3 regions of the Methylobacterium aquaticum genome follow, and region 3 is predicted to be linked to each of the others. Evidence: predicted binding sites of a transcription regulator. Region 3 holds the regulator's gene; each other region holds the start of a gene.
What was found. The regulator PhoB, encoded in region 3, activates phosphate uptake and scavenging genes when phosphate is short. The targets are predictions, from matches to a motif close to TGTCATNNANCTGTCAT.
Positions count from the first base shown of each region.

Region 1 (4,187 bases), 2.7 Mb from region 3:
CACCAGCTCCAGCTCGGCCTGGAAATCGACGTAGTGGGGCAGCTTCAGGTGCTCGACGAAGCCGGTCGCCTGGAGCGCGTCGCAATGGGCCAGCACGAATTCCTGGTCCTGTGCCGGGGCGCCGACCGGCTCGCCCAGTTCCTCGGCCCGGAGCGCGCGGTCGACGAGGGCCATCGCCATCGCCTTGCGCTCGCTCTGCCCGAAGGCGAGGCCGTAGCCGCGGGTGAATTGCGGCGGCACCTCGGCGCTGCCGTGGAACTGGTTGACCATCTGGCACTCGGTGAGGGCGACTTCGCCGAGCGGCACCGCGAAACCCAGCTCCTCCGGCACGAACTCGACCGCCACCGTGCCGACCCGGATCTCGCCGACGAAGGGGTGGGTGCGGCCGTAGCCGCGCTGGGTCGAGTAGCCGAGCGCCAGCACGAAGCCCTCGTCGCCCCGCGCCAGCGCCTGGAGGCGGAGCGCCCGGTCGGCCGGAAAGTCGAGGGGCTCGCGGGTGAGGTCGCCCGGGGGTGCGCCGTCGTCGGGGGCGCAGCGCTCGATCAGCCCGTCGTTCCCTAAGAGGTCTGTGACCCGCGGGGCGTGGGCGGCATCCGGCAGCGGCTCGGCCTGTTCGGCGGGCGGTGCCTCGCCCTCGGCGGCGAGCGCGAAGTCGATCAGCCGGTGGGTGTAGTCGAAGGTCGGCCCGAGCACCTGGCCGCCGGGCAGGTCCTTGTAGGTGGCGGAGATGCGACGACGGAGGGTCATCGCGCCGGTCTCGACCGGCTCGGAGGCGCCGAAGCGGGGCAGGGTGGTGCGGTAGGCCCGCACCAGGAACACCGCCTCGATCAGGTCGCCGCGGGCCTGCTTGAGGGCGAGCGCGGCGAGGTCGGGATCGTGCAGCGAGCCCTCGGTCATCACCCGGTCGACGAGGAGCGCCATCTGCTCGCGGATCTGCGCCACCGAGAGCTCGGGCACGCTCGCGTCGCCCCGGCGGGTCTCGGCCAGCAGCCGGTGCGCGTTGGCGATGGCGGCCTCGCCGCCCTTCACGGCCACGTACATGCTCAGCCCTCCTGGACGCGGGTGGAGCGCGGCAGCGCGGCGATGCGGCCGGGGGCTGCCAGGATCAGGTCGACTCCTTGCGGGAAGCCGGCATGGTTGCGGGCGAGACGGGGAAGGATGTCCGCCGGGAGCGGCGAGGCCGACAGGCGGGCGCTCCCCCGGATTCCCGGCCCGTCGAGGTGCCAGCCTTCGTTCGACAGGGCGGCAACCGCCAGCACCAGGGTCGTGGAGCGGTCGGGATAGGCCGGCGTTCCTCGCGCGAAGGTCCCGAAATCCGGGCAGGCGGCGGCATCCGAGACCAGCGCGAACGCCGCCTCCATCGGGTCTTGGGTGATCCGCGCGCCGGTATGGAAGCGCAGGAACTCCGCCACCGCCGGGTTTCGCGCGAGAGCCGCATCGAGCCAGAACGGCGCATCGGCATCGCCGAGCGCCAGGGCGATGGCGGCGAGCTCGGGCGCCAGCGGCGCGGGCGGCGCGAGTTCCGTGGCAAGGGCCTGGATCGTGCCGGGACGCGCCAGCGCATCCATGACGGCGCGGAAGACGCCCTGGGCGTCGTGGACGGGGTCGGCAAAGCCGCGGGCGAGCATCGATCCTCTCGCCATCAATCCTCTCCCCGGGCCATGGTGAAGAAATTCACCCGCGTCGCCGCGATCCGGCGCGCCTCCGCCGCGCGCTCCTCGTCCCGGCGCAGGGCGACCGGCCTCAGCGCCGCCTCGACCGCCGCACGCCGCGCCGGGACCTGCCACAGCGCGTCGAGGGTCGCGGCGAGCCGCGCCTTCGCGCGGTCGCGGCCGAGCTGGTAGGCGAAGCCGGTCTCGCCGCCGGGGAGGCGCACCGCCGCCCGGGTCACCGTCGCCTCGCCGAGGTTGAACGGCCGCCCGTCGCCGCCGATGCGGCCGCGGGTCATCACCAAGCCGGTCTCCGGCGGGCGCAGGTCTTCGACGGTGTCGGTGGCGCCGAGCTGCGTCAGCGCCCGGCGCAGTTCCTCGGAGCGGGCCTGACCGCACAAAGCCATCACGGCGCGGCGAGCCGCGAGTTCGGGCGTTTCGGGCCGGCGGGGGGCCGGGTTAGGATCGGGCATCGCGAGGTCCGCTGGCATCTCGATTGTCTAATGGTATAGACAACCGACGATCCGGGAGCAAATGAAGTTTGGATGACGGTATGGATGCGAGGGGCGACGGTCCGGTGACGGTGCTGGCACGGGGCGAGGGCCTGGCGGCGTGGCGCCAGATCGCGGACGGCCTGGCGGCCGACATCGAAGCCGGGCGCCTGGCTGCCGGCGCGCAGCTGCCGACGGAAGCGGCGCTGGCGGCACGGTACGGGGTCAACCGCCACACCGTGCGCCGGGCGCTGGCGGCGCTCGCCGAACGCGGGCTGGTGCGGGCGACGCAGGGGCGCGGCACCTTCGTGGAGACGCCGCGGCTCGCCTACCCGATCGGCCGGCGCACCCGCTTCTCCGAGATCGTGAGCCGGGCCGGCCGCGAGGCCTGGGGCGACCTGATCACCGCAGAGACCGTGCCGGCCGATCCCGCCACCGCGGAGATGCTGCGCATCGCCCCCGGGGATCCGATGCTCGAACTGCTGACGATCCACCGCGCCGACGGCACGCCGCTCTCCACCGCCCGCACCTGCCTGCCGCTGCCGCGCTTCACGGGCTTCGCGGCGGCCTATCAGGCCCTGGGCTCGCTCACCCGCGCCTATGCCGAGTTCGGCATCGCCGACTACACCCGCCTGTCGACCCGCATCCACGCCCGCCCGGCCGCCGCCGACGAGGCCGCCCGCCTCGATCTCGCGCCCGGCCGGGTGCTGATCCTGCTCACCAGCGTCAATGTCGATGCGGCCGGCCTGCCGATCCAGGCGACGTGCAGCCTGTTCGCGGCGGACCGGGTGGAACTGGTGGTGGAGGGGTAGGGGCGAGCACGTCCCGCGAGGAACCCGAACTTCCGGCCCATGAGGCGGTTACCCCCGCGCCTCGCGCCGGAGTTTCCCACCATGCTCGCCCGCCTGACCTGTGCCGCCCTGTTCGTCGCCGCCAGCGTCTTGCCGCTCACGCCCGCCACGGCCGGACCGGCGCAGGACTACCAGTACCAGCGCCGGCAGCTCGGCCGGGGCCAGGTCTGCCGGCCGCCGCTGAAATTCGCGGCCGGCGCCTGCGTGCGGCGCTGCCCGGCGGGCTACCAGGACATGGGCGGCTATTGCCGCCTGCGCAACATGCAGCGCTGACGTCTCATTTGGCGGCCGCCTTCACCAGCGGGCAGCCGCCCTCGGCGAGCGGCCGGAACGCCTCGTCGCCCGGCACGGTGGCGACGAGCTTGTAGAGGTCCCATTCGCCCGTCGATTCCTTCGGGGTCTTCACCTGCATCAGGTACATGTCGTGGACCATGCGGCCGTCCTCGCGGATCCGGCCGTTCGTCGCGAACATGTCGTTGACCGGGGTCTCGCGCATCTTGGCGACCACGGTCTTGGCATCGTCGGTGCCCGCCGCCTGCACCGCCTTCAGGTAGTGCAGCACCGAGGAATAGACGCCGGCCTGGTGCATCGTCGGCATCAGCCCGGCCTTCTCCTTGAAGCGGGCGGCGAAGGCGCGGGTCTCCGGCGTGCGGTCCCAGTAGAAGGCGGTGGTGAGCAACAGGTTCTGCGCCACCTCGATCCCGAGGCTGTGCACGTCGTCGATGTTGATCAGCAGAGCCAGCAGGGTCTGGCCGCCCTGGACGATGCCGAATTCATGCGCCTGCTTGATCGCGTTGACGGTGTCGCCGCCGGCATTGGCGAAGGCGATGAGCTTGGCACCCGACCCTTGCGCCTGGAGCAGGAAGGACGAGAAATCGGCGGTGGCGAAGGGCGCCCGGACCGTCGACAGCACCTTGCCGCCCGACCGCTTCACCTCCGCGATGGCGTCGCGCTCCAGCGCGTGGCCGAAGGCGTAGTCGGCGGTGACGAAAGCCCAGCTGTCGAGCCCCTTCTTCACCGCGGCGCTGCCGGAGACGTGGGAGAGCGCGTAGGTGTCGTAGGTCCAGTGGATGCCGGTCGGCGAGCATTGGACGCCGGTGAGGTCCGAGGTGCCGCCGCCCGAGACGATCAGCACCTTGCCCTTGTCCTTGGCGATCTGCTGGACGGCGAGCGCCACCGAGGAGGTCGGCACGTCG
Region 1 covers NZ_CP043627.1:5,763,073-5,767,259, forward strand. Annotated here, with positions in the region: gene F1D61_RS26470 (carbon-phosphorus lyase complex subunit PhnI) at 1-1,041, opposite strand, end outside; gene phnH (phosphonate C-P lyase system protein PhnH) at 1,044-1,628, opposite strand; gene phnG (phosphonate C-P lyase system protein PhnG) at 1,643-2,056, opposite strand; gene phnF (phosphonate metabolism transcriptional regulator PhnF) at 2,203-2,952, shown strand; gene F1D61_RS26490 (hypothetical protein) at 3,034-3,264, shown strand; gene F1D61_RS26495 (ABC transporter substrate-binding protein) at 3,269-4,187, opposite strand, start outside.
Region 1: a site for PhoB is predicted at 2,184-2,200, ahead of phnF (phosphonate metabolism transcriptional regulator PhnF). Genes of this name have one in related genera too.

Region 2 (4,187 bases), 3.0 Mb from region 3:
GATGTGGCGAAGGTGTGGCCTCTCGGCGCCGCAACGGCAGGGGAGGGCGCCGCCAGGAGCCGAGTGTGGCCGGAAAGCCGCACCCGCCGGGGCCTCAGGTCCCGGTGGCGACGCCGGTCGTCACGCGGGTCACGTGACCCATCTTGCGGCCGGGGCGGGCCTCGCCCTTGCCGTAGAGGTGGAGGTGGCGGCCGGGCTCGGCGAGGATCCGGGTCCAGTCGTCGGCCTCGGCGCCGATCAGGTTCAGCATCTCGACCGTCGTGCCGGCGAGCGCGGCGCTGCCGAGGGGCCAGCCGCAGATCGCCCGGACGTGCTGGGCGAATTGCGAGGTCTCGGCCCCCTCGATGGTCCAGTGGCCGGAATTGTGGACCCGCGGCGCGATCTCGTTGACGACCACGCTCGCCCGGCCGTCGGTGCCGCGGACCAGAAACATCTCGACCGCCAGCACGCCGACATAGTCGAGCGCATCCGCGATTCGTCGCGCGATCGCCACCGCCTCCGCGGCGGTCTCCGGCGCCATGCCGGGGGCCGGCACCACGGTGCGGGCGAGGATGTGGTGGCGGTGCTCGTTGGCGCACGGCGCATAGGCCGAGAAGCCCCCCTCCGCATTGCGGGCGGCGACCACCGACACCTCGGCCTCGAACGGGACGAACCCCTCGAGGATGCAGGGCTGGTCGCGCAAGGACGCCATCACGGCGGCGGGATCGGCGACCGCCTCGCGCAGCATCACCTGCCCCTTGCCGTCATAGCCGAAGCGCCGGGTCTTCAGCACCGCCGGCAGGCCGATCTCCCGGATCGCCTCCGCGAGGCCCGCAGCGTCGTCCACCGCCCGGAAAGGCGCCACCGGGATGCCGAGGCCGGCGACGAAGCTCTTCTCCGTCAGCCGGTCCTGGGTGGTGGCGAGCGCCGAGGCACTCGGATGCAGCGGCCGGCGCGCGGCCAGGATCTCGGCGGCGGCGCTCGGAATGTTCTCGAACTCGTAGGTCACCACGTCGACGGATTCGGCGAAGGCCCGGAGCGCCGCCGCGTCGTCGTAAGCGGCGATCGTGCGCCGTCCCGCCACCTCGAAGGCCGGGCTGTCGGGATCGGGGCAGTAAACATGGCATTTCAGCCCGTACTGCGCCGCCGCGACCGCGATCATGCGGCCGAGCTGGCCGCCGCCGATGATCCCGATGGTCGCGCCGGGTGCGATGGGTAAGGGGCTGCTCACGAGGCGCTCGTATCCGGATGCTCGGCCACCGCGGCGCTCTGGCGGGCACGCCAGGCATCGAGCCGGCCGGCGAGGGCGTCGTCGGTCAGGGCGAGGACGGCGGCGGCGAGAAGGGCGGCGTTGACGGCGCCGGCCCGGCCGATCGCCAGGGTGCCGACCGGGATGCCGGCCGGCATCTGCACGATCGACAACAGGCTGTCCTGACCGGACAACGCCTTCGATTCGACCGGCACGCCGAAGACCGGCAGCGGCGTCATCGCGGCGGCCATGCCGGGGAGGTGGGCGGCGCCTCCGGCGCCCGCGATCACCACCCGGACGCCCGCGGCCTTCGCGCCCTTGGCGAAGGCGACCAGGCGATCCGGGGTCCGGTGGGCCGAGACGATGCGGGATTCGTAGGGAATGCCGAGCGCGTCGAGCGTCTCGGCCGCGTGGCGCATGGTGGCCCAGTCGGACTGGCTGCCCATGATCACCGCGACGGGGGGCGATGCCGCCATCGTCAAGCGCATCCTCTAGAAAGCGCTGCTAAGCCGCGAGCGGGCCGCAGCCGGTCCTGCCGCAGTAGCGGCGCATTCGGATTCGTGCAAGCCGCCGCCGGACCCCCTCCTCAGGCGATGATGTCCGGGGTGAGCTGGTCCTCCAGGAACGAGATGCGGTCGCGCAGCGACAGCTTGCGCTTCTTGAGCCGCTGGAGCTGCAGGCGGTCGCCGGCCATGACCCCGGACAGGGCTTCGATCGCGTCGTCGAGGTCGCGATGCTCCTCCCGGAGCCGCGCCAGCTCGGTCTCGAATTCCTCCGTCGATTCCGCACTCAACTCGAACGCCATCGCCGCCCCAGATCCTTCAGATATGCGGCGAAGCATGAACCAGGCCCCGGCCTCCGGCAAGGGCATCGCACGGCCGCCGGCGGGGTTGTGCAGCCCCTCCTTGGCCGGCTTCCTGGGCCGGCTTCCCGGGCCCTGTGCTGCGCTGCACATGACGCAAGTGCAATACGGAATGCCTTAGACATCGGCCGCGGGCTGTGGCAGGCTGCGTGTGTCACCTACATGACAGGAGGCAATGGCTGATGTCGCTGAACACGCATCTCTCCGAGCTTGAGCGTAAGCACGAAGCGTTGGAGCGCGAGATCCAGGACGCATGCAACCACCTCTCCACCGATGATTTGCGAGTTGTCGAACTCAAGCGGCGAAAGCTTCACCTGAAGGATGAGATCAGTCGTCTGCGGACGACGTCCACTCGCGTGATGCACTAGCCCGGAAAATTCCCGTAGTGCCGCCGCGCCGGCGTTCGACGCGGCGGCCCCTGACCGGAGAGCCTCCGTCCGGCCCGGCGCCTTCCAGGCCGCCCGATCGGGGCGACGGAAATCGCTGTCTTCCTTCCCTTGCACCATCGGTTCGAGAGCCTGTTTGAGTAGGCCGACCGACTTGACGCCCTCGATGTCATCCCGGGGCCGCGTAGCGGAGCCCGGGATCCATAACCGCTGACGATGCAGGATGGAGTGGCCCGCGTTCCGCTTCATCACGAACCGCTAGCGGTTATGGATCCCGGGTTCTCGTCTTCGACGAGCCCCAGGATGACGTCCAGATCGCAAGGACCGTGGAGCAGGTCAAACAGGCTCTGGTTCGAAGTCCGGCGCCGCACGATCTCATGGCAAATCCCTGACCGTGCTCGGCGGGCGATCGTGCCAGCGGCTCCAGGCGCGGCGAAGCTGGCGCGGCGACGCGAAGCCGGCCCGCTCGGCCACACCCTCCATGTCGAGGCGGGTCCGGGCGAGCAGGTCGCGGGCCAGCGCTACCCGCAAGCCGTTGATATAGCTCGGAAGACTCATGCCGGCATGGCGGTTGAACAGCCGCGACAGGTGGCGCGGGCTGGTGGCGGCAAGGTCGGCCAGGGCCTCCAGGCTCCAGGCCCGGGCCGGGTCGGCGCTCACCGCATCCTGCACCCGGTGGATCGCCGGGTGGAGATGGTTGCGCCCCTCCAGCCAGGGCGAGAGCTGCGGATCGTGGCCGGCCCGGCGCAGATACACAACGAGGTAGCGCGCCACCGCCGCCGCGCAGGCCGGATCGACGAGGCGCGCCACCAGATGGAGCATCAGGTCGATCCCGGCGGTGATGCCGGCGCTGGTCAGGCGCTCGCGATCCTCGACGAACAGCCGGTCCTCCAGCACCCGGGCGGCAGGCGCCAGCGCCGCCAGTTCCGCGCAGGCCGCGTGATGGGTGGTGCAGGCATGCCCGTCGAGGAGCCCGGCCCGGGCCGCCAGCAGGGCGCCGGAGCAGATCGAGACCAGGCGGTGCCCCGGCTTCACCTCCGCCCGCAACCAGGCGACGATCGCGGTCTCGGCCGCCCGCTCGGCCTCGCCCGGGGCTAAGGGATTCCCCAGGACCAGCTCCGCCGTGCCGGCGAGGACCACGATCGCCCCCTCCGGCAGCGGGACCGGCAGGGGGGCGAGCCCCGAGAGGCCGAGCCCGATCGAGCTCGTGACCTCCGGGCACGGCCCGACATGGCGGACGCCAAACCGCACCCTGTCCTGGATCAGGTTGGCCTTGCGCAACACCTCGACGGGCCCGGCCACGTCGAGGAGCAGGGTGCGCGGCGGGCAGACCACCACGACCGGGATGTCGGCGGGCCCGCTCACGCGGCGAGGCGGGGAGTTGGGCCGGCGAGCGCCTCCTCGACCGTGGCGATGCGGGCGAAGCGCCCGGCCAGGACCAGTTCGGTGCGGGCCCGGATCTCCTCGGCGCTCCAGCGCCGCCCGGCGGCATCGGTCATGGCGAAGGTCAGGGTCGCCTCGGCCACGTAATCGACGCCGTAGCCGAGATCGGAGGCGTGGCGGGTGGTGGTCTCGCAGCATTGCTCGGTGCGGATGCCGCTGACGATCACCCGGCGGATGCCGGTCCGGGTCAGCCAGACGTCGAGCCCGCTGCCGACGAGCGCCGAGTGGCGGCGTTTGTGGAACACCGCGTCCGGGGTGATCCGCAGGG
Region 2 covers NZ_CP043627.1:4,540,918-4,545,104, forward strand. Annotated here, with positions in the region: gene F1D61_RS20690 (5-(carboxyamino)imidazole ribonucleotide synthase) at 95-1,210, opposite strand; gene purE (5-(carboxyamino)imidazole ribonucleotide mutase) at 1,207-1,704, opposite strand; gene F1D61_RS20700 (YdcH family protein) at 1,815-2,033, opposite strand; gene F1D61_RS20705 (YdcH family protein) at 2,273-2,458, shown strand; gene F1D61_RS20710 (GlxA family transcriptional regulator) at 2,852-3,841, opposite strand; gene F1D61_RS20715 (isochorismatase family protein) at 3,838-4,187, opposite strand, start outside.
Region 2: a site for PhoB is predicted at 2,242-2,258, ahead of F1D61_RS20705 (YdcH family protein). Genes of this name have one in related genera too.

Region 3 (4,187 bases):
TCGGGCGGGGCGACACGGTGGCGGTGATGCTCGCCAACACCCCGGCGATGATCGAGTGCCATTACGGGGTGCCGATGGCCGGCGCGGTGCTCAACACCCTCAACACCCGGCTGGATGCCGCGATCATCGCCTTCTGCCTCGACCACGGCGAGGCCAAGGTGGTGATCACCGACCGGGAATTCGCCCGCATCATGGGCCCGGCGCTGGCGCAGGCCGGGGTCAAGCCCCTGGTGATCGACTACGACGACCCGGAATACGACGGCCCGGGCGAACGCCTCGGCGCGATCGAGTACGAGGATCTTCTCGGCGAAGGCGACCCCGCTCATGCCTGGGCGATGCCGGGCGACGAGTGGGACGCGATCACCCTCAACTACACGTCGGGCACCACCGGCGACCCGAAGGGCGTGGTCTACCACCATCGCGGCGCCTCGCTGCTCGCCGTCGGCAACGTGGTGGCGGGCCATCTCGGCCGGCACCCGGTCTATCTGTGGACCCTGCCGATGTTCCACTGCAACGGCTGGTGCTTCCCCTGGACCCTGTCGGTGGTGGCCGGCACCCATGTCTGCCTGCGCCAGGTGCGGGCGAAAGCGATGTACGACGCCATCGCGGATCACGGCGTGACGCATCTGTGCGGCGCGCCGATCGTGATGTCGCTCCTGATCAACGCCCCGGAGGCCGAGCGGCGGGACTTGCCCAACCGCGTCTCGTTCCTCACCGCGGCGGCGCCGCCGCCGGAAGCGGTGCTCGCCGGCATGGCGGAGGCGGGGTTCGACGTGACCCACGTCTACGGGCTGACCGAGACCTACGGCCCGGCGGTGGTGAACGAGTGGCATGCCGACTGGAACGCCCTGGGCAAGGACGAGCAGGCCGCGCGCAAGGCGCGCCAGGGCGTACGCTACCCGCCGCTCGAGGCCCTCGACGTGCTCGATCCGGAGACGATGCAGCCGGTGCCCGCCGACGGCGAGACGCTCGGCGAGGTGATGTTCCGCGGCAACGTGGTGATGCGCGGCTACCTCAAGAACCCGGCGGCCACCGAGGCCGCGTTCAAGGGCGGCTGGTTCCATTCGGGCGATCTCGGGGTGAAGCACCCGGACGGCTACATCCAGCTCAAGGATCGCTCGAAGGACATCATCATCTCAGGGGGCGAGAACATCTCGTCGATCGAGGTCGAGGAGGCCCTGTTCAAGCACCCGGCGGTGGCCGCCGCCGCCGTGGTCGCCAAGCCCGACGAGAAATGGGGCGAGACGCCGTGCGCCTTCGTCGAATTGAAGGGTTCCGAGATGGTCTCGGCCGAGGAGCTGATCGGCTGGTGCCGCCAGTCGCTCGCCGGCTTCAAGGTGCCCAGGCACGTGGTCTTCACCGAACTGCCGAAGACCTCCACCGGCAAGGTGCAGAAATTCGTCCTGCGGGAGATGGCGAAGGCGTTGTGAGCGCTTGATCGGTTGGCTTTTCCGCAGGCCTCAAACCCACAGGGTCATTCCGGGGCCGCGACAGCGGAGCCCGTAATCCAGAAACTCGGATGGTGAAGGATAAGGCGGAACGCGACCCGCCATTGTCTGAGAGCCTGTTTGACTTGCGAAATTCGGCTGTAACGACCTTTTCCATCCCTCTCGCGACCTCATCCTGAGGTGCGACTGAAAGGAGCCTCGAAGGAGGGCTCCAGATGTCCTCGCGATCCCTGGAGCCCTCCTTCGAGGTCAGTCGATTTCAATCGACTGACACCTCAGGATGAGGTTGTGTGTGGGAGTAAATGCTTGAGTCAATCAAACAGGCTCTGAACCATCCGCGGTTCTGGATTCCGGGCTCCGCTATCGCGGCCCCGGAATGACGCGGAGGGTTTGAAATCCGTGGAGACCAGTCAGTCACCTGAAGGCCCGTCACGGCTCCAGCGCGAACATCTCGTCGAACGAATATCCGGAACCCCGCACGGTGCGGATCGGGTCGCTGTCGCGGCCGCGGTTGATCGCCTTGCGCAGGCGGCCGATATGCACGTCGACGGTGCGCTCGTCGATGTAGACGTCGTGGCCCCAGACGCCGTCGAGCAGCTGCTCGCGGGAGAAGACCCGGCCGGGGCTCTGCATCAGGAATTCGAGCAGCTTGAACTCGGTCGGGCCGAGATGCAGCTCGCGGCCGTCGCGGCGGACGCGGTGGCTGACCCGGTCGAGCTCGATGTCGCCGGCGACGAGCAGGTCGGCGACGTGGGCGGGCTTGGCCCGCCGCAGCAGCGCCCGCACCCGGGCCAGCAGTTCCGGCACCGAGAACGGCTTGACGATGTAGTCGTCGGCGCCGGTGGCGAGCCCCCGCACCCTGTCGCCCTCCTCGCCCCGCGCCGTCAGCATGATGACCGGCAGCCGCTCGGTCTCGCGGCGGGCGCGGATGCGCCGGCACAATTCGATGCCGGACAGGCCCGGCATCATCCAGTCCAGGATGACGAGGTCGGGGATCTGCTCGCGCAGGCGGATATCCGCCTCGTCGCCCCGGGCGACGGCGTCGACCTCGAAGCCCTCGGCCTCGAGGTTGTAGCGCAGGAGGAGGGTGAGGGCCTCCTCGTCCTCGACGATCAGGATGCGGGTACTCATCGGGGCACTTCGGGGGGCACTTCAGGCGGGGCCGAAGGCGCCCGCCGGGCCTTGAGGGCCCGGACGGGCGTCGATCCTCAGGCCGCGGGCGGGGTGTCGAGGGTGGCGAAGCTCGAATGGTCGTTCTTCGGACGCTCGGTCGACAGGGTTTCGCCGGTGGCGAGGTAGTGGATGGTCTCGGCGATGTTGGTGGTGTGGTCGCCGATGCGCTCGACGTTCTTGGCGCAGAACAGGAGATGCGTGCAGAACGTGATGTTGCGCGGATCCTCCATCATGTAGGTCAGGAGCTCGCGGAACAGCGAGGTGTAGAGCGCGTCGATGCCGCCGTCCCGGGCCCAGACGTCGAGGGCCGCGACGGTGTCCTGGGTGGCGTAGGCGTCGAGCACGTCCTTGAGCTGGCCCTGGACCAGCTCGTTCATGTGCTCCACGCCGACGACGATCTTCTGGAGCTGGACCTGGTCGGCGATGGCGACGACGCGCTTGGCGACGTTCTTGGCCAGATCGCCGATGCGCTCGAGGTCGCCGGAGACGCGGATCGCCGAGATCGTCTCGCGCAGGTCGATCGCCATCGGCTGGCGGCGGGCGATGAGGAGGATGGCCTTCTCCTCGATCTCGCGCTGCAGCCCGTCGAGGCGCTGGTCGGTGGCGATCACCGCCTGGGCGAGGGCGGAATCGCGGCGCAGGAGCGCCTGGCCGGAATCGGCCACCATCTTCTCGGCGATGCCGCCCATCTCGGCGATGCTGCGCCGCAGGTTCTGCAGCTCCTGATCGTAGGAGGTGACGATGTGGCTCGACATGGGAGACTCCCCGCGGAAGAGGTGGGGCCTACGACGTGCGCCGGTCCGGCAGCCGGACCGACGCAATGACGACTTTGGACCTCAGCCGAACCGGCCGGTGATGTAGTCCTGGGTCTGGCGCTTCGACGGGTTCATGAACAGCCGGTTGGTTGGCCCGAACTCGACCAGCTCGCCGAGATACATGAAGGCGGTGAACTGCGAGATGCGCGCCGCCTGCTGCATGTTGTGGGTGACGATGGCGATGGTGAACTCGGAGCGCAGCTGCTCGATCAGTTCCTCGATGCGGCCGGTCGAGATCGGGTCGAGGGCCGAGGTCGGCTCGTCGAACAGGATCACCTCCGGGCGCTGCGCCACCGTGCGGGCGATGCACAGGCGCTGCTGCTGGCCGCCCGACAGGCCCATGCCGGACTGCTTGAGCTTGTCCTTCACCTCGTCCCACAGGGCGGCCCGGCGCAGGGCCTCCTCGACGCGGATGTCGAGATCGGCCTTGCCGAGGCGCTCGTAGAGCCGGATGCCGAACGCGATGTTGTCGTAGATCGACATCGGGAACGGGGTCGGCTTCTGGAACACCATGCCGACCCGGGCGCGCAGCTCGTTGAGGTCGATCGACGGGTCGAGGATGTTGCGGCCGTCGAGCAGGATCTCGCCTTCCGCGCGCTGCTCCGGGTACAGGCTGTAGATCCGGTTGAAGGTGCGCAGCAACGTCGACTTGCCGCAGCCCGACGGCCCGATCAGCGCCGTGACCTGGCGATCGAGGAAGTTGAGGTTGATGTTCTTCAGGCCGCGGAAGTCGCCGTAGTAGAAGTTCAGG
Region 3 covers NZ_CP043627.1:1,514,578-1,518,764, forward strand. Annotated here, with positions in the region: gene F1D61_RS06675 (acyl-CoA synthetase) at 1-1,430, shown strand, start outside; gene phoB (phosphate regulon transcriptional regulator PhoB) at 1,878-2,579, opposite strand; gene phoU (phosphate signaling complex protein PhoU) at 2,657-3,376, opposite strand; gene pstB (phosphate ABC transporter ATP-binding protein PstB) at 3,458-4,187, opposite strand, start outside.